One region of the Pseudarthrobacter sp. TE9888 genome, then DNA from elsewhere that is predicted to be linked to it. Evidence: predicted binding sites of a transcription regulator. Region 1 holds the regulator's gene; each other region holds the start of a gene.
What was found. The regulator HrcA, encoded in region 1, represses chaperone genes, less so after heat shock. The targets are predictions, from matches to a motif close to TTNGCACTCGNNNNNNNCGAGTGCNAA.
Positions count from the first base shown of each region.

Region 2: the regulator HrcA is predicted to act here: its motif matches at 4,795-4,821, upstream of groL (chaperonin GroEL).
Region 3: the regulator HrcA is predicted to act here: its motif matches at 5,269-5,295, upstream of ACZ9J7_RS00900 (FmdB family zinc ribbon protein).

Region 1 covers NZ_JBWBRD010000002.1:3,667,159-3,674,561, reverse strand. The annotation lists gene lepA (translation elongation factor 4) at 1-474, shown strand, start outside; gene hemW (radical SAM family heme chaperone HemW) at 500-1,729, shown strand; gene ACZ9J7_RS17500 (DUF4870 domain-containing protein) at 1,766-2,176, opposite strand; gene ACZ9J7_RS17495 (DUF3097 domain-containing protein) at 2,298-3,149, opposite strand; gene hrcA (heat-inducible transcriptional repressor HrcA) at 3,320-4,333, shown strand; gene dnaJ (molecular chaperone DnaJ) at 4,419-5,546, shown strand; gene ACZ9J7_RS17480 (16S rRNA (uracil(1498)-N(3))-methyltransferase) at 5,549-6,322, shown strand; gene ACZ9J7_RS17475 (GerMN domain-containing protein) at 6,315-7,232, opposite strand.
Region 2 covers NZ_JBWBRD010000002.1:2,264,756-2,272,158, forward strand. The annotation lists gene ACZ9J7_RS11175 (threonine/serine exporter family protein) at 1-373, shown strand, start outside; gene ACZ9J7_RS11180 (siderophore-interacting protein) at 381-1,220, opposite strand; gene ACZ9J7_RS11185 (uracil-DNA glycosylase) at 1,234-2,004, opposite strand; gene ACZ9J7_RS11190 (DUF3263 domain-containing protein) at 2,137-2,466, shown strand; gene ACZ9J7_RS11195 (LytR C-terminal domain-containing protein) at 2,519-3,157, shown strand; gene ACZ9J7_RS11200 (cold-shock protein) at 3,223-3,429, shown strand; gene ACZ9J7_RS11205 (ABC transporter substrate-binding protein) at 3,459-4,709, shown strand; gene groL (chaperonin GroEL) at 5,000-6,634, shown strand; gene ACZ9J7_RS11215 (RNase H family protein) at 6,805-7,403, shown strand, end outside.
Region 3 covers NZ_JBWBRD010000002.1:83,848-91,250, reverse strand. The annotation lists gene ACZ9J7_RS00910 (AAA family ATPase) at 1-4,095, shown strand, start outside; gene ACZ9J7_RS00905 (RcpC/CpaB family pilus assembly protein) at 4,107-4,829, opposite strand; gene ACZ9J7_RS00900 (FmdB family zinc ribbon protein) at 4,941-5,213, opposite strand; gene ACZ9J7_RS00895 (5-formyltetrahydrofolate cyclo-ligase) at 5,324-5,944, opposite strand; gene galU (UTP--glucose-1-phosphate uridylyltransferase GalU) at 6,078-6,983, shown strand; gene ACZ9J7_RS00885 (GNAT family N-acetyltransferase) at 6,988-7,403, shown strand, end outside.

The DNA of each region.
Region 1 (7,403 bases):
GCGGAAATCGTGTTCGACTTCTTCGACATCCTCAAGTCCAAGACCCGTGGCTACGGCTCCCTGGACTGGAAGGCCGACGGCGAGCAGGTCGCCGACCTCGTGAAGGTGGACATCATGCTCCAGGGCGAACAGGTGGACGCCTTCAGCGCCATCACCCACCGCGACAAGGCCTACGCCTACGGCGTGATGATGACCGGCAAGCTCCGCGAACTCATCCCGCGGCAGCAGTTCGAGGTGCCGATCCAGGCGGCCATTGGCTCCAGGATCATTGCCCGCGAAAGCATCCGGGCCATCCGCAAGGACGTGCTGGCCAAATGCTACGGCGGTGACATCTCCCGAAAGCGCAAGCTGCTGGAGAAGCAAAAAGAGGGCAAGAAGCGCATGAAGATGGTGGGCACGGTGGAGGTTCCGCAGGAAGCGTTCATCGCCGCCCTCACCACCGACGAATCGAAGGACAAGGCCAAGAAGAAGTGACCACCGCGCAGCAGGGGACCCGCTGATGCCCAGCGTACTTCCCCTCGGCGACCCGGCGCCGTCGGACGGTCTGCTGCCTGCCCAGGCAGCGGACGGTGCGGCGGCCCGGGCCTTTGGCCTGTATGTCCACATTCCGTTCTGCGCGGTGCGCTGCGGGTACTGCGATTTCAACACCTACACCGCTACGGAACTGGGCGGCGGCGCGTCGCAGGATGCCTACGCGCAAACCGCAGTGTCGGAAGTGTCCTTGGCCGCCCAGGTGATGAGTCGTTCCGGGCTGCCGGAACGCAAGCTCAGCACTGTCTTTTTCGGGGGCGGCACGCCCACCCTGCTTCCGGCCGATGACCTCGCCCTGATCCTTCGCGCCGCCATTGACCGGTGGGGCATCGAGGACGGCGCCGAGGTCACCACGGAAGCCAACCCCGATTCGGTCACCCCCGCATCCCTCGCCATCCTCAAGGAGGCGGGTTTCACGAGGGTCTCCTTCGGCATGCAGTCCGCAGTCCCGCACGTGCTGAAGGTCCTGGACCGCACCCATACGCCCAGCAGGGTTCCGCAGGTGGTGCAGTGGGCGCGGGAGGCCGGGCTGGATGTCAGCCTGGACCTGATTTACGGGACGCCGGGGGAGTCGCTGGCCGACTGGCGCCACTCCCTGGAGACTGCCCTCTCCTACCAGCCGGACCACATCAGCGCCTACGCGCTGATTGTGGAGGACGGCACCAAGCTGGCCGCGCAGATGCGCCGCGGCGAGGTGCTGGGAATTGACGACGACGACCACGCCGACAAGTACGAACTCGCCGACCAGCTCATCACCGACGCCGGGCTCGGCTGGTATGAGGTCAGCAACTGGGCGCGGAGTCCGGAGCACGCGTGCCGCCACAACCTGGCCTACTGGCGTGGCGACGATTGGTGGGGCATCGGCCCCGGCGCGCACTCGCACGTGGGCGGGGTGCGCTGGTGGAACGTGAAGCACCCGTCCGCGTATGCCAACCGCCTGTCCCAGGGGCATTCGCCTGCGGCGGGCCGGGAAACCCTTGACGCCGAAACCAGGAACATGGAGCGGGTGATGCTGGAGGCGCGCCTGCAGTCAGGCCTTGAGGTTTCGGCCCTTAGCGCCGGGGGCAGGCACCAGGTTGCCGGGCTCATTGCTGGCGGCCTGGTGGAGCCGGCCGCCGCTTTCCAGGGCCGCCTTGTCCTTACGCTGAAGGGCAGGCTCCTGGCGGACGCCGTGGTCCGCCGCGTCCTTCCGGACTGACGGCCGCCGGCGCGTCCAAGGGGAGGGCCCGCTCCGCTACTTGATCCAGCGCAGGTTGTACTGGTAGCGGTGCGGCTGGCCCTTGTTGACGTGGATCCCTGCGGCCACGGAGAAACAGGTCAGCGCGACCCAAATCAGGGTTGCGATCACGGCGAAGATGTTGCCCACGTAGGGAATGAACACCAGGATGTTGGCCAGGACGGCGGCGATGGTGGGGGGCAGGCTGAAGTTCAGTGCCTCTTTGGATTCCTGCGCGGTGAACGGCCCGCGGTCGCGGAAGATCAGGTAGATCAGCAGCGAGGGCACGCAGCCAAGGATCCCGCCGAAATGTGCCAGCGTGGCCCATTGGCGGTCCTCGCTGGCCGTGAGCGGCAGGGCATTGGCGGGGACGCCATGGTACTCGGAGCGGCCTTGGCCGTCCCTGTGATCACGTGCGTTTTCTGCCACAGTCTGTTCCTTCGGAGATGCAAGTGGTGCTGACGTCAAATACGGGTGCGGTGTGCAATACCCCTGGGAGAGCCGGCATTGCACTATCAAGAATACTGGCTCCGGGGGCAGTGTCCGCCCTTCAGGGCACGGTGAGGAAGTCGATGACTTCCTCAACCCGCCCCAGCAGCGATGCTTCCAGGTCGGCGTATGTGCGGACGGTACCCAGCAGTTTCTGCCATCCGAGGCCGATGTCTTCCTTGGTGGCGTGCGGCCAGCCGAAGGCTTTCAGGATCCCGGTCTTCCAGTCCTGTCCACGGGGCACGGCAGGCCACTTGTCGATGCCCAGCACCGCCGGCCGGATAGCCTGCCAGACATCAACGTAGGGGTGTCCCACGATCAGGACATTCCCGGCCGCGCCGGGGGAGGCCATAACGGCGTCGGCGATGCGGGACTCCTTCGAATCCGGAACGAGGTGGTCCACGAGGACGCCGAGCCGCCGGCCGGGACCGGGGTTGAAGCCGGCAACCGCCGCGGCGAGATCGTCGATGCCGTGCAGGGGTTCGACGACGATGCCCTCTACCCGAAGGTCGTCGCCCCAGACCTTTTCCACCAGTTCGGCGTCGTGCTTGCCCTCCACCCAGATGCGGCTTGCCTTGGCCACCTGGGCCCGCTGGCCGGCGACCCGGACAGAACCGGAGGCCGTCCTGCCGGCGACCGGACCGCCGGCAGCCGGACGTGGTGCCGGGGGCACGAGCCTGATGGGCCGGCCCTCCAGGAGGAAACCGAAACCCAGCTTGAAGGACCGGGACTTCCCGCGCCGGTCCTCCAGGGCAACCACGTGCATTCCTCCGGATTTTTCCACCCGCGTCACGGCACCCACCCAGCCTGACTGCACGTCCTCCAGCACCATGCCCCGCTCCACCGGCACCTCGGGCAATTCCGCTTTGGCCGGGGCGGATATGCCGCGGGGCCCCCAGTTTTGGTAATCCATGGATTCGATCCGCCTAGCGCTAGGTCCTCCGCACCGGAATTTCGCCCGGAGCGGTACCAATGCTAACAACGGGCCAAGGCATAATAGACTGTTAGCACTTAGGCATGTCGAGTGCTAACAAGGTGGCATCTGGCGGGGCATGGGCCCCGCACCGTGGATGGAGGTGGAGAGTGAGCGAGCCACGCAAACTGGAAGTGCTGCGGGCCATCGTGGAGGATTACGTCCACTCCCGCGAGCCGGTCGGGTCGAAGGCCCTGGTTGAGCGGCACCATCTTGGGGTTTCCAGCGCAACTATCCGGAACGATATGGCGGCCCTTGAGGACGAGGGATTAATCACGGCCCCCCACACCAGTGCAGGGCGGATTCCCACGGACAAGGGCTACCGCCTTTTCGTTGACCAGATCTCGGCGGTCAAGCCGCTCTCTGCAGCCGAACGCCGGGCCATCCAGTCCCTGCTTGAAGGCGCAGACGATCTCGACGACGTCCTGGACCGTACTGTCCGGCTGCTTTCCCAACTGACCAACCAGGTGGCTGTGGTCCAGTATCCGCACCTCAGCAAGGCCCTGGTGCGCCACATCGAATTCGTGCTGCTTGCCCCCCGCAAGGTGTTGGTGGTGCTCATTGCCAACAGCGGCAAGGTGGAGCAGCGGGTCATCGACGTCGGCCAGGACCTGGGCGACGACGCCGTGGCAGCACTCCGCACGCGTTTCCTCGCCGCACTGTCCGGGACGCCGCTGAGCCGGCTTGCCACGGCCCTTCCTTCCGTCGTGGCGGGCACGGCGCAGGCACACCGCCAGGCTGCGCACGCCCTGGCACTTGGCCTCGAGGGGCTGGCGCAAAACACCAGGGAGGACCGGATGGTCATGGCCGGGACAGCCAACCTGGCCCGGTCCAACGTGGACTTCCCCCTCAGCATCGGCCCCGTACTCGAGGCCCTTGAGGAGCAGGTGGTGATGCTGCGGTTGCTGAGCGAGATGGCACAGGACCACCGCGGCGTTGCCGTCAGCATCGGAAGGGAGAACCCCTACGACGGCCTGGCCGAAGCCTCGGTAGTGGCCACCGGCTACGGCCCGGACAGCGCCGCCAAGGTAGGGATCCTCGGCCCGACCAGGATGGACTACCCCACCACCATGGCCGCCGTCCGGGCAGTGGCCCGCTACCTTTCCAGGATTTTGGGGCCCTGACCCGCGCGGCCGGAGCATTCTCCGGCCGGGAACAAAGAGCCGGGCGCCCGACTGAACGCAGTACAACAAGGAAGAGATACGAACTTTGAGCAGCCACTATGACGTCCTTGGAGTCTCACCCGAAGCTACGGGCGAAGAGATCAAAAAGGCCTACCGCAAACTGGCCCGCACCCTCCACCCGGACGTAAACCCCGGTGAGGATGCCTCGGAACGCTTCAAGGCAGTAACTCACGCCTACGAGGTCCTTTCCGACCCCCAGAAGCGCCGGATCTACGACACCACGGGCAACGAGAACGGCACGGACAACGGCTTCGGCGGGGCCGGTTACGCGGGCCAGGGCTTCGCATTCCAGGACATCTTCGACACCTTCTTCGGCGCCGGGGGCACCTCCGGCCCGGCTTCCCGCGTCCGCCGCGGCCAGGACGCCCTCATCAGCGTCCGGATCGACCTTCGCGACGCCGTGTTCGGCGTGAACAAGAAGCTCGAAGTGGACACCGCCGTCGTCTGCCCCACCTGTGAGGGATCCTGCTGCCGGCCCGGCACGCACCCCGAGCGCTGCGACATCTGCGGCGGCAGCGGCCAGGTCCAGCGGGCCGTCCGCTCCATTCTTGGCCAGGTCATGACGGCGGCCCCTTGCGGCACCTGCGAAGGGTTCGGCACCGTCATCAAGGACCCCTGCAACGAATGCAGCGGCCAGGGCCGAATCCGCAGCCGGCGTTCGCTGACCATCAAGGTTCCCGCCGGCGTGGCCACCGGAACCAGGATCCAGCTCTCGGGGCAGGGCGAGGCGGGACCTGCGGGCGGCCCCGCCGGCGACCTGTACGTGGAAATCCGCGTCAACAATGACGCCACCTATGTGAGGGAAGGCGATGACCTTCACGCCACCTTGCACATCCCGATGACTGCCGCCGCCCTGGGCACCGACGTCAACCTGGAAACCTTCGACGGCACCCAGGACATCGACGTCAAGCCCGGAACCCAGTCCGGCGAGATCATCACCCTGCGCGGCCTGGGTGTCACCCACCTGCGCGGCTACGGCCGCGGGGACCTGAAGGTCCACCTCCAGGTGGACACGCCGGCCAAGCTCGACCCGGCGCAGGAGGACCTCCTCCGGCAGCTCGCCAAGCTTCGCGGGGAACAGATCACCGAGGGAAAGCTCGCCGCCAGCGGTGGCATGTTCGCCAAGCTCCGGGACCGGTTCGGTAACCTGTAGCGGTGAGCAATCCCGTCTTCTTCACACCCGCCGGCTCGCTGGCCGGAATGGTCCCTGGCGGCCATTTTGTCCTGGACGGTTCTGAGGCACGCCACGCCGTGACGGTCAAACGGCTGTCGCCGGGAGAGCCGGTGGACATCGTCGACGGCGCCGGCACCCGCATGACCGGAAAAGTCGTCGCAGCTGCCCCTTCCGGTCTCGAAGTGGAATGCAGCGCCGTGGCCACGGATGAAAGGCCGGACGTCCGGCTGGTACTGGTCCAGGCGCTGGCCAAGGGTGACCGCGACGAGCTGGCGATCGAGACGGCCACGGAACTGGGGATCGACGCCGTCGTACCGTGGCAGTCCGAACGGTCGATCGTCCGTTGGAAGGGCGACAGGGCCGCCCGCGCCCATGCGAAGTGGGAATCTGCCGTGGCGGCGGCCGCGAAACAGGCGCGCCGGGCCTGGATTCCCGAAGTCCGGGCTGCGGTTGAAACGGCAGGGCTCTCCGCTGCCGTGGCGGCCGCTGACCTGGCGGTCATCCTCCACGAAGACGCTGTGCGCCCGCTGCGTGCTGTCCTTCAGGAGTGGCAGGGGAGTGCCCCGGCCGGGATCCGGGAAGTCCTGCTGATTGTGGGTCCGGAGGGTGGCATCAGCCCGCGGGAAGTAACGAAACTTTGCGACAAAGGCGCCGTGACTGCCCTGTTGGGGCACCACGTCCTGCGGTCCTCCACAGCCGGTCCGGCCGCCGTCGTGCTGGCAAGCGACATCCTTGGCCGGTGGGCCGCTACCTGACCTTGAAGGACCTCGTGTCCTCATTGCGGTCCGGCTCCCCGCCGGAACCTGCCTGGGCCACCCGGAGCTCGTAGTCGCCCGGTGGCAGGTTGAGTGCCAGCGTGAAGACTCCCGCCTGCCCCTGGGCAGCGGCCGCCGTGGTCTCTCCGGTCAGGAAGGGCGTTTTGCTGCCGCTGTCCCCGGACTGCAGGATTTGCCAGTGCAGCTTTGCCCCCGGCGACGTGCTGCGGCCGGTGATCTTTACGCTGCCACTGGGCACCTCGGTGTTTTCCTGGGGATCGATGATCCAGACCGGTGCCACCAGGCCGGCGGCCCGGGTCATCAGTGCGCCCAGCTGGACTTTTCCGAACGCCACGTAGTCCGTGTGGCCGTCCACCAGGATCCGCACGCGGATCTGCTGCCCGGTATCGATCAGGCCCGAGCTCGCGGCGGCTGCGGTGGCCGTGTAGATCAGCTGCTGGATGGCCCGGGCCGCCATATCAGCGTCGAGGTTGCTGTTGAACGCATCAGCGGAGACGTCAACGGTGATGATGTCCTTGCCCGAAATGGACGTGGCCAGTTTGTCCGGATTCTGCCACGGCGTGAAGAAATCAGGGTCAAGCGGTTTCTCTGACATCATGGCGCGCAGGGCCCGTGTCACCGGGTTTTCCTGCTCCGGGACGTCCCGGAACTCGCGGTAGAGGAAGACGTTCCCGCCCGTGCGGCCGATCCAGTAGACAGGCGCCTTGTTAGAGGACTGGGTGGTTTCCAGCGGGGCGCTGGTGGAGGGTGCGTCCGGCATGGTGCCGCCGGTGGCCGGGACCGAGGCGACGGTCCCCGTAGGGGCTGGTCCGCCTTCGGCAGTGCAGGCAGCGAGCACCGGAACGAGCACCAGGATTCCCGCGAGGACGGCCGGGCGCAGGCGGCCCATGGGTCGTCCTGCCCTTTCGGGCACAGAGGTTTCCGGCACTGTCCTGCCCTTGTCCTTTCATGGCGTGGCGGGCCGATCCCCCTGGCGGCCTGGCGTTCCAGCAGATGCTGCTGGATTTCCAGCATTGCACAGGGGAGGGCCGCCCCAACCGCACTTTTGCCTGCCCGGCCG
Region 2 (7,403 bases), 1.4 Mb from region 1:
AGCGGTGGGTGTCGCCGGTTACCTGGTGCTGCTCGGCTGCGGGCTGTTGGGTATCGGTGACCGGTTCGCCCCTGCCATCGCCGCCGTCATCATTGGCCTGCTGGCCCGGGTGGTGGCACTGCGCATGGGTGCACCGCAGCTCGTGGTGGCAGTGCCCGCGGCGCTGATCCTGCTGCCTGGCCTCACGATATTCCGGTCAATGTATGTGCTCACCGTTGAGGAATCCGAGGTCCTGGCGGGCGCCGGCGGGATGCTCAGTGCCGGCGCCATTGTGCTGGGCACGGCAGGGGGCATCGTCCTGGGCGACGTGCTGGCGCGTCCGCTGACCCGCAGCCTTGCCAGCAACGAGCGGCGCCGGGCGCGCCGCCGCTAGCAACAAGCTAAATCTGCCCGACCGGAAGTTTCTTCTCAGCCTGGAACACGTCCTCCACCCGGCCCTGGGCCCAGTAGCCGGAGAGGGACACCTGGCGGCGTTCCAGGCCGCGCTGCTTGAACAGGACCTCCCGCAGCGCCTTCATGTAGCCGCGTTCACCGTGCGCAAAGACGTCCACGGTGCCGCTGGGCCATTCCGCGTCCGCCAGGGCGTTGACCAGCAGGTCGCTGGAACCGGCCGGCGTGCCGTTGCGGGGCAGCCAGGTCACCTGCAGTCCCGCAGGCGCCGAAAGGGGCTGGATGTCGGCTTCGGAGCCGACCTCCAGGAAAGCAAGGCCGGTTGCCCCCGCCGGGAGGGCCTCGATGCTGGCGGCGATGGCGGGCAGCGCCGCTTCGTCACCGGCAAAGAGATACCAGTCTGCCCCGGGATTGGGGTTGTACGCACCGCCCGGACCGGTGAACGTCAGGGTCTCGCCAGGCTGGGCCTTGGCCGCCCAGGGACCGGCGAGCCCTTCGTCGCCATGGACCACGAAGTCGATGGCCAGTTCCCGGGTTTCCGGGTCCACCCAGCGCACCGTATACGTGCGGGTGAAGGGCCACTGGTCGCGCGGCATCGTTTCCCGGACGACCTCCAGATCCAAGGGGGAGGGGTATTCCACATCCGGCTGCGGGAAGATGATTTTGACGTACCGGTCAACGAACCCGTTGTTGACGAAATCGCCAAAACCCTCTCCACCGGCCACCACCCGGACCATGTGCGGGGACAGCTGCTCCTTGCGCAGCACGGTGAGGTTGACCTGCGGACGGCTCTTCTTGGTTGCGCTGGTGGCGGCGGGGACATTGCTCATAGGGCAAGCCTAGCTAGGGCAGCGGCGGGAGTTCCCAGGTTACGTCCGCTGCCCCTTGGTCCCGGAGCAGTTGGTTCACGCGGCTGAACGGCTTCGAGCCAAAAAACCCGCGGGACGCGGACAACGGACTGGGGTGGGCGCTGGTGACGGCCGGCGTGCCGGCAAGGAGTGGCCGGACCGCCTCAGCCTCCTTGCCCCACAACAGGGCCACCAAGGGCAACCCCGACCCGTCCGGCGCCTTGCGTGCGGCCAGCGCGGTGACTGCCGCCGTCGTAATTTCCTCCCAGCCCTTGCCCCGGTGTGAGCCGGCCGCGCCCGCCCTGACGGTAAGGACCCGGTTCAGGAGCAGCACGCCCTGGTCCGTCCACGCCGACAGGTCGCCATGGATGCGCGGGGGAATGCCCAGATCGGATTCCAGCTCCCGGTAGATGTTCATCAGGCTGCGGGGGAGGGGGCGCGTGCGTGGGTCGACGGAAAACGACAGGCCGACGGCGTGTCCCGGCGTGGGGTAGGGGTCCTGGCCCACGATGAGGACCTTCACGCCGGCGAGCGGCTGGCGGAATGCGCGCAGGACGTTCGACGGCGGCGGCAGGAGCTGGTGCCCGGCCGCCTCCTCGCCTGCCAGGAAGGCCAGCACCTTCCGCAGCTGGGCTTCCACGCCCTGCAGCGCCGAGGCCCAGTCCGGTGCCATGAGCTCCGCGAGCGGCAGCTTTGCCAGGCCGGCAAAGCTGAGCGTGTCCGCCGGGTCCTGCTGGAGCTCAAACAGCGCATCCGATTCAACCATCGTTCCATTGTCGCAGGGACATGTGGAGCCGGGCATCATGCGGTGGCGGCGGCCGCAGCCGAATGACACCGCTGTTATTCGGCGGCTAGCATAGGGGTAAGACATTGACCGTAACCAGCGAAGGAGTGCGCCGTGGCGGAACCGGCCCGGGAACACCTGCCGGAGCAGGACCCGCGGAAGTCCCTCCTGGCGGACTTCATCCTCCGCGAGTCCTCCTTGTCAGAGCGCGAACAGCAGATGCTGGCCCTGGAACGGCAGTGGTGGAAGTACGCGGGAGCCAAGGAACAGGCCATTCGCGACCTCTTTGACCTCTCCGCAACCCACTACTACCAGCTCCTCAACGCACTGATCGACCGCGAGGACGCCGTGGCCCACGATCCCATGCTGGTCAAGAGATTGCGTAGACTACGTACGTCGCGCCACCGTGCGCGTACTGCCCGGCGCCTGGGATCCGACGCTTAAGAACGCCCCAGGCCGGGACAACAGCCGCAATCAACAAGGATGTCCTTCCACCATGACCAGATACGCCCGCGATGAATTCGACAAGGTCCCCGAGGCCGCGTCGCGACAAGGTGTCCACCGGACGGCTTCGGCCCCGTCCCGGGTACGGCTTTGGCCCATCCTGGCGGTAGGAATGGCAGCCCTTGCCATTGGGCTGGTGTCCTTCCTGATCCTTCCCAAACTCGGCTTCAACGCCACCGCGAGCCAGGCCTCCGCAAGCGTGGAGTCAGCCCCGCTGCCCGGCACCGGATCCACGCCCACGGCCACGCAGGCTGCCGGCTCCGCCGCAACGGGGACGCCCACGCCGTCCGCCGCTGCCGGGCCAACCCAGGGCAGTGAGCCAGAGCCCACGTCCTCGGCCACCCAGCAGGCCGTGGTCGACAGGACGCAGGCAGTGGCTGTCTACAACGCCGCCGGCACGGCCGGGCTGGCCAGCCGGGTAGGCGGGACGGTCCAGGCGGACGGCTGGCGGCTCGGCCCGGTGGGCAACTGGTCCGGCGCCCCGCAAAAGTCCTCCGTGATCTTCTATGCCGGCCCGCAGCAACTGGCAAGCGCCCAGGAACTCGCCGGGCTGCTGAATATCCCCACCGTTGTGAGCAGCACCGAGTTCCAGGCACCGCTCGTCGTGGTCCTTGGCCCGGGTTACCGGTAGCCGCACACCGTCCCGTTACGCCGGTCTGGTCTCCACCCGGCCCCCGATGGAAAGAGTTGTTGATCATGGCACTGGGAACCGTCAAATGGTTCAACGCTGAAAAGGGCTACGGCTTCATCACCGTTGACGGCTCCGGTGACGACATCTTTGTCCACTGGTCCGCCATCCAGGGGGAGGGGTACCGTGCCCTGGCCGAGGGACAGCGGGTCCAACTCGACGTCGGCGAGGGTGAAAAAGGTCCGCAGGCGGAAAACGTCCGGCCCGCGCAGTGATGCCCGCCTTGCGTCCCGGAAGCCGTGTCATGCCGGTCCTCGCGCTCTCCCTGGGAGTTGTCCTTTCGCTGGGTGCATGCGCCGGCACCGGCGGGAACGCCAGGGTGGAACCGGCCGAGGCGTCCGGCGACGGTGTGCTCCGGGTGGGCGTGGTCCTGGACAACGCCGGTGAGAACGCCTTCCTCAACGCCCCGCAACTGGCTGCCGCCAAGCTTGCCATCCAGGACATCAACGCCGCCGGCGGGCATAAAGGCCGGCCGGTGGAGCTCCTTCCGGTGCACCCGGACGAGGACGCTGCCAAGCAGGCAAGCGACGCGGCGGCCGCCAAAGCGGACGTGGTGATCGGGCCCACCGACTCCAGCCATGCCCCGGCAGCGGCGGATATCCTGTCCCGTGCACGCATCCCCCTGATCTCTCCGGCCAATACCGCTGCCGCTCTTTCCGGGCTGGCCAGCGGCGGCTACTACTTCCGGACCGCAGCAGCCGACGTCGCGCAAGGGCCCGTGCTGGCCAAACTTGCCAAGGACGCCGGCGCCGCCACGATCAGCGTGCTGTACCAGGAAGGCACCTACGGCAAGGACCTCTCGGCAGCCGTCACGGATGCAGCCAAAGGGTCCGGACTCACGGTCCTGCCGGGCGCCGGTTTCAAGGCCGGTGCCGCCGCGGAAGCCGCCCGCTCCGCCTCCAAGGCCAAACCGGACGCCGTCGTCCTGATTGCCCGCGAGGGTGCACAGGGCGCGCTGGTGGAACTGAACAATGCAGGCCTTGCCGGCTCCCGGATCATCCTCAGCGACGGCGCGTTTGCCCGCTACGGGTCCGGGCTCGCACCCAGGACACTCGAAGGCGCCCGCGCCGTGGTTCCCGGACAGCTGCCCAGCGCTGCGTTCCAGGCGAAACTGCTGGCCGTCGACCCGGCACTCAAGGATGTCTCCTTCGCCGCTGAAACCTACGACGCCGTCACGCTGGCGGCCCTCGCCGCGGCCCGTGCCCAGGATGACGCCGGACGCTCCATTGCCGCGAACCTGGTCCCGGTCTCCGGGGGAACGGCTTCTTCCGGTGCCGGTGCCGGTGCCGGCACGCCGGCCGCTCCCTGCCTGAGCTACAAGGAGTGCCTCGGCGGCCTTGCGGGCAGCCCGGACATCAATTACGACGGCGAATCGGGCCCGGTTGCCTTCGATTCCAACGGGGACATCACCTCAGCCGCTTTCTCCGTGTACACCTTCGGGGCTGACAACAACCCCTCGCTGTCCGGCCGGGAGACGTCGGGCCACTCCGGCTGATCGCCCTGGGCGAAGCGGCCCCGTCCTGCGGCGCGTTACGCGTCTTTTCGCTTGCACTCTCACCTGGGGAGTGCTAATTATTGACTTAGCACTCTGACGCACCGACTGCTAAAGCAACGCCTGGTTCCGGCCGGCAGCGCACGGCAGCGGTCGACGAGCGAAAGAAACACCTCACTTCAGTGAGATCCCCGCCCGGAGGCATACAGAGGCCGCCGGCAAAGGATCGTCCGTCGCGGGCACTGCAGCGAAGGTTCATTCTTAACGACTGTCCCGAAAGGACTATTGCCGTTATGGCCAAGATCATTGCATTTGATGAAGAGGCACGCCGCGGCCTTGAGCGTGGCCTGAACACCCTCGCCGACGCCGTTAAGGTCACCCTCGGCCCGCGTGGACGCAACGTCGTCCTCGAAAAGAAGTGGGGCGCCCCCACGATCACCAACGATGGTGTTTCCATCGCCAAGGAGATCGAGCTGGACGATCCTTACGAGAAGATCGGCGCCGAGCTGGTCAAGGAAGTTGCCAAGAAGACCGACGACGTTGCAGGCGACGGCACCACCACGGCAACCGTCCTGGCCCAGGCCCTGGTCAAGGAAGGCCTGCGCAACGTTGCTGCCGGCGCCGACCCGCTGTCCCTCAAGCGCGGCATCGAGAAGGCTGTTGAGGCCGTCACCGCCGAACTGCTGAACTCCGCCAAGGAAATCGAAACCAAGGAAGAGATCGCGGCCACCGCCTCCATCTCCGCCGGTGACGACGAGATCGGTGCCCTCATCGCCGAAGCCCTGGACAAGGTGGGCAAGGAAGGCGTCATCACGGTCGAGGAGTCCAACACCTTCGGCCTGGAGCTGGAACTCACCGAAGGCATGCGCTTCGACAAGGGCTACATCTCCGCCTACTTTGTCACCGACGCTGAGCGTCAGGAAACGGTCCTCGAGGATCCGTACATCCTGATCGTCAACTCCAAGATCTCCAACGTCAAGGAACTGGTTGCTGTCCTGGAAAAGGTCATGCAGTCCAACAAGCCGCTGCTGATCATTGCCGAGGACATCGAGGGTGAGGCCCTGGCCACGCTGATCGTGAACAAGATCCGCGGCACCTTCAAGTCCGTCGCCGTCAAGGCTCCGGGCTTCGGCGACCGCCGCAAGGCCCAGCTCGCCGACATCGCCGTCCTCACCGGCGGCCAGGTCATCTCCGAAGAAGTTGGCCTCAAGCTGGAGACTGCCGGCCTGGAGCTCCTGGGCCAGGCCCGCAAGGTTGTTGTCACCAAGGACGAGACCACCATCGTCGAAGGTGCCGGCGACGCCGACCAGATCGCCGGCCGCGTTTCCCAGATCCGCGCCGAGATCGAGAACTCCGACTCCGACTACGACCGCGAGAAGCTGCAGGAGCGCCTGGCCAAGCTGGCCGGCGGCGTTGCAGTCATCAAGGCCGGAGCCGCAACCGAGGTTGAGCTCAAGGAGCGCAAGCACCGCATCGAAGACGCAGTGCGCAACGCGAAGGCTGCCGTTGAAGAAGGCATCGTTGCCGGTGGCGGCGTGGCCCTGATCCAGGCCGGCGCCAAGGCATTTGCCAACCTTCAGCTCTCCGGCGACGAAGCAACGGGCGCCAACATCGTCCGTGTTGCCATCGACGCGCCGCTGAAGCAGATTGCCTTCAACGCCGGCATGGAGCCGGGCGTGGTTGTCGACAAGGTCCGCGGCCTGCCCGCCGGCCACGGCCTGAACGCAGCAACCGGTGAATACACCGACCTGCTGGCAGCCGGCGTCAACGACCCGGTCAAGGTAACCCGCTCTGCCCTGCAGAACGCGGCGTCCATCGCCGGCCTGTTCCTCACCACCGAAGCAGTGGTTGCTGACAAGCCGGAGAAGGCTGCAGCCCCCGCCGGTGGCGACGACATGGGTGGCATGGGCGGCATGGGCGGCTTCTAAGCCTCCCCGGCCGGGACCCTGCCCGCCAAACCGCAGAATGCGGCTCCCTCTTCGGAGGGGGCCGCATTTTCGTTATGGCAGGGGAGCCGATGAGGGCCGGGACGGCATCCGGTGGACACTCTTGCGAGGGAGCGGGGCCGGGTGTCGGCCGCTTCTGGCAGGATGGACCAGTGACGATTACTGCAGCGGCTGATGGTTCGGCCTTGGGAAACCCCGGCCCGGCCGGCTGGGCCTGGTATGTGAACGACGATTGCTGGCGAGCCGGCGGCTGGCCCCATGGGACCAACAACCAGGGGGAGCTGATGGCCGTCCTGGATCTCCTGCGCGCTACCGCGCACCTGCCGGGGGAAGACCTGCGCATCCTCTGCGACAGCCAGTACGTGATCAATTCCATTACCAAATGGATGCCGGGATGGAAACGCAAAGGATGGCGCAAGGCCGATGGCAAGCCCGTCCTCAACGTGGAACTGCTGAAGGAACTCGACCGCGAACTGGCCGGACGCACCTACACGTTCGAATGGGTCAAGGGCCACGCCGGGCACGACCTCAATGAAGCTGCCGATGAACGGGCCAGGGCCGCGGCCACGGCGTACCAGCAGGGAGTGGCGGCACGGTCAGGCCCAGGGTTCCCCGGCGGGCACCACCCGGGGGCCGCCGAACGTCCGGCGGCGGCGCAGGCGGCGTCAGGCGTCGGCGTCCCGCCGGCGACGCTGGATATCCCGGCTCCCGCGCCGGCCCGTTCCGCGGCGCCGGTGCCAGCCTACGAGGA
Region 3 (7,403 bases), 3.6 Mb from region 1:
TCCGGGCTCAAACCCGTCACCGGCGCGGACACGATGCTGCGCTTCACCAAGACGCCGGAAGGTTCCATCGACCTCACTTCGGCGCACCCCTCAGGCCTCGCCCAGCTCATGGCCGGGCGCCGCACACGCCTGTCCACCCTGATCCGTGACCGCCAGCAGTATGTGGTGGCGGCAAGGGCGTCACGCAACATCCGGTCCAAGATCTTCGAACTCGCCAACGACCGTGGCATCGACGCCGGGTACCTGTCCGCCGGCACCGTGGTGTGGACGTCCGCCGTCGGCGGCAAACCCCAGCGCGTCTCCGCTCCGGTCATGCTGACCGCCATCTCCCTCACGGTCCGGCCGGGAGAGGATGACTTCGAACTGCAGCTCACCGAACAGGCCCAGATCAATCCCGCCCTCGTGCGGCACTTGAAAAACATCCACGGGATCGTGTTCGACGTCAATGCAGTGACCCGCCTGGCCTACAGCACCGCCCGGTTCGACCCCCAGCCCGTCCTGGACCGGCTGGCCACCCTGATCCGGCCCATCCACGGCGCCGAAACCCAGCACAACCTGCTGGTCTCCACCTTTGCCGACCTGTCCGGGAACCTGGACGACCCCTGGATCAACGATTCCAACCCCATCGTCTCCGCTCTGGCCACTGCCGCCGGCGGTGAAGTAGTGGATGTCGTGCAGCCGGATCCGTCCCGCTTCCCGCACCTGGACAACAGGCACCCCAAAGACGAGCTGCTGCTGCTGGACGCCGATACGGACCAGCAGTACGTGGTCGACGCCGCCCGGGCGGGCGACTCCCTGGTAGTCAGCACCCCGCCGGGAACCGGCCAGACCCAGACGGCCATCAACACGATCGGCGCCCTGGTGGATGCCGGCAAGACGGTGCTGGTGGTGGGCGACCGCCGCGCCAGCCTGAACGAGGTTTCCGGGCACCTGGAGACGTTGGGATTGGAGTCAATCCTCTTCCAACTGACCGGGAACGTCACCGCCCAACAGCTGAAGGGCCAGCTGGTCCGGGCAATCGTCCGCAACGAAAAGTCGTTGGAACCGCAGCTTGGGAACCTCCACACCACCCTGACCGAACACCGCCATGCCCTGATGGATCACGTCGCATCGCTGCACAACGTTCGCGAGCGGTGGGGCTGCTCGCCGTACCAGGCCATGCAGTCACTTGCCGAGCTCACCTCCATCCACCCCGCTCCAGCCACCACCGTCCGGCTCAAGCGCAGCGTCCTGGACAGCATCCGGGACCGTGAGGAACTGGCCGGACGACTCCGCCGCGCCGCCGAACTGGGCAGCTTCAGCAAGGCCGCCACCACCAGCCCGTGGCACGGTGCCCGGCTGCTGACCCGCAAGGAGACCGAGGAAGCCCAGGACCTGGTCCGCTCCGTCGCCAAGAGCCTTCCCGCCCTGCGAGACCGCATGGACGCCGTTGCGGAGCATGCCGAAATCCGACTGGGCGAATCCTTCGCCGAGTGGGGCGAACAGCTTGAACTGCTGGTGGCCGTCCGCGGCAGCCTGGACAAGTTCACCCCTGACATCTTCGACCGGCCGGTGACGGACCTCATCTCCGCCACGGCGCCGTCGGCCTGGCGGCGTGAGCGCGGCATCGAGCTGACCGCGATGCAGCGCTCCAGGCTGCGCCGGGTGGCCAAGGAGTACGTGCGTCCGGGCGTCCACATCGCCGACCTGCACTCGTCCCTGGTGCTGGTCCAGGAGCAGCGTGCCCTCTGGGCGGGCTACGCCACCACCCAGCGCCACCCCGCTGTCCCGTCCGGCCTGGCCGAGATGATTGCCATGTACCGGTCCCTTGACCAGGAGCTGGCGCAGCTGGGGGAGGCGCTGCGGCATACGGAGGACGGCGGGGCACTTTCCACCGTTCCCTACGGGCAGCTGATGGAGCGCCTGGAACGCCTGGTAGCGGACACCGACACGCTGAAGACCCTGCCCGAGCGCACGCTCCTCATCGAGAACATGCGCGAACACGGCCTGGGAGAACTCCTGGCCGACCTCGCGGAACGCGAAGTTCCGGAACGATCCGTTGCCGCGGAGCTGGAGCTGGCCTGGTGGCAGTCCGCCCTGGAGGCGATGATCAGCGGCGACGACTACCTGGCCATGTCCGACGGCGACGCACTGCGCCAGCTCGAGGCAGAATACCGGCTGGCAGACAACGCGCACATTGCCAGCGGTGCCGCCCGGTTGCGGTGGGACCTGGCGGAACGGTGGCGCACGGCGATCGCTGCCCAGCCGCGCCAGGCAGACCTCCTGCGCAGCCTGCTCAAGGACGGCCGGGTCTCCCTGCCGTCCCTGACGGCCCAGGCACCGGAGCTGATCGGCACCCTGGTCCCGGTCTGGTCGGTCAGCCCTTACCTGATGACCGGACTGCTGCCGGCTGAACAGCATTTTGACGCCGTCGTCATTCTTGACGCTGAAGCAACTTCCCTGCAGGCTGTCCTGCCGTCCATTGCCCGGGCGCGGCAGGTGATTGCGTTCGGCGATCCCCGCATTGCTACGCCGCGGACGTTCACCGTAGGGGTGGAGCGGCTGGCCGCCGGAGAGTCCGCCCACCACCGCGTCGAGAGCGCCTTCACCGCGCTCTCCGCAGTGCTGCCGGTGTGGCGGCTCAACGTGGTGTACCGCGCAGTGGACGAGGACCTGGTCCTGCAGCTCAGCAAGAACTTTTACGACGGCGGCCTGCGCCGGCTGCCCGAAGGCCAGTCGGCCACGGGCCTGGACCGGTCGCTGCTGGTGGAGTACCTGCCGGACGGTACCGGCCTTCCGAGCGCCGACCACGAGGGCGTGGAGTCCGTGGTGGCGGAGGTCAACAGGGTAGTGGAGCTGGTGTTCGAACATGCCCGCCTGCGCCCGCGGACCTCCCTGGCGGTTGTTACTGCCAGCCTGCGGCACGCCGCCAGGATCGGCGAGTCCATCAGGCTGCAGCTGTCCAACCAGCCGGGGCTTGCCGGGTTCTTCGGCGCGGGCCCGGAATCCTTCCGCGTAGTGGACCTGGAACGCGCCCAGGGCCTGGTCCGCGACCACGTCATCTTCTCGCCCGGATTTGGGCGGACCCCGCACGGACGTGCGCTCCACAACTTCGGGCCGCTGTCCGCTGAAGGTGGCCGGGAGAAGTTCGCCCTGGCCATGACCCGGGCCCGCCGTTCCCTGCACGTGCTGACCTGCTTCCGGCCTGAAGACCTGGACCACACCCGGCTCACCCACGGCGCGGTGGACCTGTACGCGCTCCTGGACCGGGAAATCTCCGGCAACACGGACCTTGGTACCCCGGCATCCCGTGCTGCCGCCAGTGAACAGGCACTTGGCGCGGACCCGTTGGTGGCGGATCTGGGCGACCGCCTGCGTGCGCGTGGCGCCAGGGTCTGGCACCAATACGACGGTGCCATTGACGTGGTTGCAGCCGCGGACCCCCTGAACACGATGGGCCAGGATGATTCGGACATTCCGCGGCCCGTGGCTATCGAGTCCGACGGAACTGCGCAGTACCGCACCATGAGCGTGCGTGAGCGCAGCAGGCTGCGCCCGCAGCTGCTGGAACGCCTCGGCTGGCGGTACATGCCGCTGTGGACCATCGAGGTGTTCACGGACCCCTCGTCCTGCGCGGACCGCATTGCCGGCTACCTGGGCCTGGAAAAGATGGTGCTGCCGGGCCGTGCCAGCCAGTCCGTGGGGTTCCTTGACGATGACGTTGACCAGGCGCTCAATGGAATTGACGCTGCGCCGGCGGCGGGAGTTTCCTATCTGCCCCGGGATTCCGGTGCAGCACGTGACGGCGACGGTGGACGCCAGGAGACGGACCCCATGACTAAGGAACAGAAGCCTGCCGACGGCAGGCCTGAAGACAACGGCCGCGAGGAAGACATGCGCCAGGACGAGAACGTGAACGGACAGCAGGTAACAGCAGCTGATGGAGACGTCCCTGCCGGCCCGGCTGAAGGCACCCCGGTGTCCCGGACGGCTCCGGCCGGTACCGGAGCAGTCCTGCCCACCAAGGCCGCGGAGGACGACGCCCGCAGCTGGGGTGACCGCGATGATGACCACGACGCGTGGCTGAAGGAACAGAAGCCGCCGCACTGGGGCTGACCGCCGCCAGGTCACTGAGGGCCGACCAAAACAAAGAACAGTCTGCCTTGGGTGGAGGCTCCGGCCAGGCGGGATGACTGTTCTGCCGTGGCTGCCACCACGATGAGGCCGTCTGTCTCCGTGGTGCCCAGCCATTGTCCGCTCTGGCCGCCCTTGTTGGAGGTCCACAGCACCGGGACGGCGGACGCCAATACTTCGGAGGGGCCCTGCTGGTCGAACCCGTTGGCTGATGTAAGCACCACGTTGACCAGCTGGCCGGGGGAGACAAGTTGGATGGACGAGGCGTCGGCCATTCGCAGTGGCACCGCGGCAGATCCCGGCGGCGTACCTGCCAGGAGGCCAGGGCCTACCAGTTGGGCATCGGATAAAAGTTGGCCCTTGCGCATCGGGGCGGCCAGCTGCTTGCCCTTGGCGGAGGCCTCATCCTGGAGGAAGCCGTCGGCGACCATGCCCGGCGGCACCTGGACCCGCGCCACGTCCGCTTCGGTCACCGCTGTCCCCGCAGGCAGATCGCGGGCAGCGGCCAGGGCAGTGGCTGTCGCGAGCGGAGCGGGAGTGAGCTGCTGGACGGCGATCGCGGCGGCTGCGGACAGCAGCAGGGCAGCGGCAAGCCTGCGGTTGCGGCTCAGCCAGGCGGCGAGCCGGGCTGCGGGCGGACGTTTCCTGGGGCTGCGGCCGCCGGCGTTCGTGGGATACCTGAGGCCAGCGGGGCCACGGCGGGGAAGGATGGGCATGCGCCCACGCTAACTGGGGGCGTACGCGACAGGGACCCGGGACGGCGGCTATGTGGACAAAAGCGGCCGGCGCTGGAACGCGCCGGCCGCCGTCGTGAAGACTATGTCCGTTTAGCTCGCGGCAGCTGCCGGCGCCGCAGCGGCGGGGGTGGTGGCGGGTGCGGACGGAGCCGCAGCCGGAGCGGGGGAGACGGAGCTGCCCTTGGAATCGCGGGAGTCCGTGCGGTAGAAGCCCGAACCCTTGAAGACCACGCCAACGCTGTTGAACTTCTTGCGCAACGTGCCCTGGCATTCAGGGCAGGACGTCAGGCTGCTGTCCGAGAACGACTGGACGATGTCGAAGGCGTGGCCGCAGTCCTTGCAGGCGTAAGCATATGTTGGCACTGGTGCTCCTCCTCTTGGGCAAACGAGAGGTCCCGTGCTGCCGCGTGGTAAACCATTAGCAGTCGCAGGGCCTGAGTGCTAATTCTATCACTGCGCCGCCAGCCCTGTGCTCAGGCCGCCCCCAACAGGGTCCGGTGCCCGGCAGGCGAAAGAACGGCCGGAACAGGGCGGTCGAACTCCTCTGCCGGAATGGTGCCGGCGGGCAGTAATTCATCGTCGTAAATAACAGCGGACAACGGGATTTCCTTCCCGGCCGTGGCCAGGTGCCCCAGGAATTTGTCGTAGTACCCGCCGCCTTGGCCAATCCTGTTGCCGGCAAGGTCCACGGCTGTGGCCGGAATGAAAAGCACGGACGCTTCCCCCGCGGTTTCGGGTCCGTGGCGTTGCCCGGTGGGCTCCAAAATAGGGGCATACCTGCTGCGTTCGAAGCCGGTGTCCGGCTTCCAGAACACCCAGCTCAGCTCCCGTGCGGGTTCGCATACCGGCAGCAGGACCTTGTGCCCGCTGCGGTGCAGGGCGTTGATCAGCGGCAGGGTGGGTGGCTCCTGGCCGACGCCAAGGTAGACGCACGCGATGCCGGGGCGACCGTCAGTCACCGATCCCGCCCACGCGTCGCCATGGGTGGCCAGTGCCAGGCCCGCCGCTTCAAGCTGCGCCGGCGCAAGGCCTGCCCGCCTGCGGCGATGACTGGCCCGGATCCCGTCCTTGATGGCGTTCGTCTCCTGCAGCATGCTGTCCTTCCTGCGTTGCCCGGTGGTCCGCAGCCTGCAGCCAGGGCAGTCCGGGTGCCGGCCTGTCGCGCCGGTGGTTACTGAAATAGCCGGTGGTTACTTAAATACTTGACGCTGACGTTAGATTAGTCCGGTGAACACCAGTAATCCCAGAGTCCGCAAAGCCGTCATTCCCGCAGCGGGCCTGGGCACCAGGTTCCTGCCTGCCACCAAGGCGATGCCCAAGGAAATGCTTCCCGTCGTGGACAAGCCTGCCATCCAGTACGTCGTGGAGGAAGCCGTCCACGTGGGCCTTAGTGACGTGCTGATGATCACCGGCCGCAACAAACGGGCCCTCGAAGACCACTTCGACAGGGTGCCGTCCCTCGAATCGGCCCTCCAGGACAAGGGCGATACCGAAAAGCTCGCGTCCATCCAGGCAGCCAGCCAGCTCGGTGATATCCACTACGTGCGGCAGGGCGATCCGCACGGACTGGGGCACGCCGTGCTCCGGGCAAAGCAGCATGTAGGCAATGAAGCCTTTGCCGTCCTGCTGGGCGATGACCTCATCGATGCCCGTGACGAACTCCTCAGCACCATGATTGACGTGCAGGCCCAAACGGGCGGCTCCGTCGTCGCCCTCATCGAAGTGGAACCCTCCCAGATCAGCGCCTACGGATGCGCGGACGTCCAGGAGATCGACGGCGAAGACTACGTCCGGGTCAACCGGTTGGTGGAGAAGCCCTCGCCAGAGGAAGCGCCGTCCAACCTTGCGCTGATCGGCCGCTACGTCCTGCACCCTGCGGTGTTCGAGGTCCTTGAGCACACAAAGCCGGGCCGTGGCGGCGAAATCCAGCTGACGGATGCCCTGCAGGAACTGGCTTCCGGTGACGGCGAGGGTCACGGAGTGTACGGCGTGGTGTTCCGCGGACGCCGCTACGACACCGGCGACAAGCTGAGCTACCTCAAGGCCTGCGTCCAGCTGGCCATCGACAGCGAGGACCTGGGCCCGGGCCTGCGGGAATGGCTGCCGGGCTTCACCGCCAGCCTTTCCCGGTAGCGCCGTGCGCACTGGACCCATCTGGCCGGTTACCCTCGAGTGCGGCGACCTGGTCCTGCGGCCCATCCGCTACCGCGACAAGAAAGAGTGGAGCGAAGTGCGGTACCGGAACAGCGAGTGGCTGGCGCCGTGGGAGGCTTCCAACCCGGACCCGGGCGGTGGACTCCCTGACTACCGGCACATGGTCCGGTCCCTCAATATCCAGGCCGCCCAGGCCACCGCGCTTCCCTTCCTCATCACCGAGTGGAGGCCGGGCCTGCGGAACCCGGCCATCGTGGGCCAGCTGACAGTGTCTTCGATCGTCTGGGGTTCAGCCATGATGGCCACGTTGGGGTATTGGGTGGACCACTCCCGGGCGGGACGGGGGATAGCCCCCACATCCGTGGCGCTGGTAACCGACCATTGCTTCCGGGCACTCGG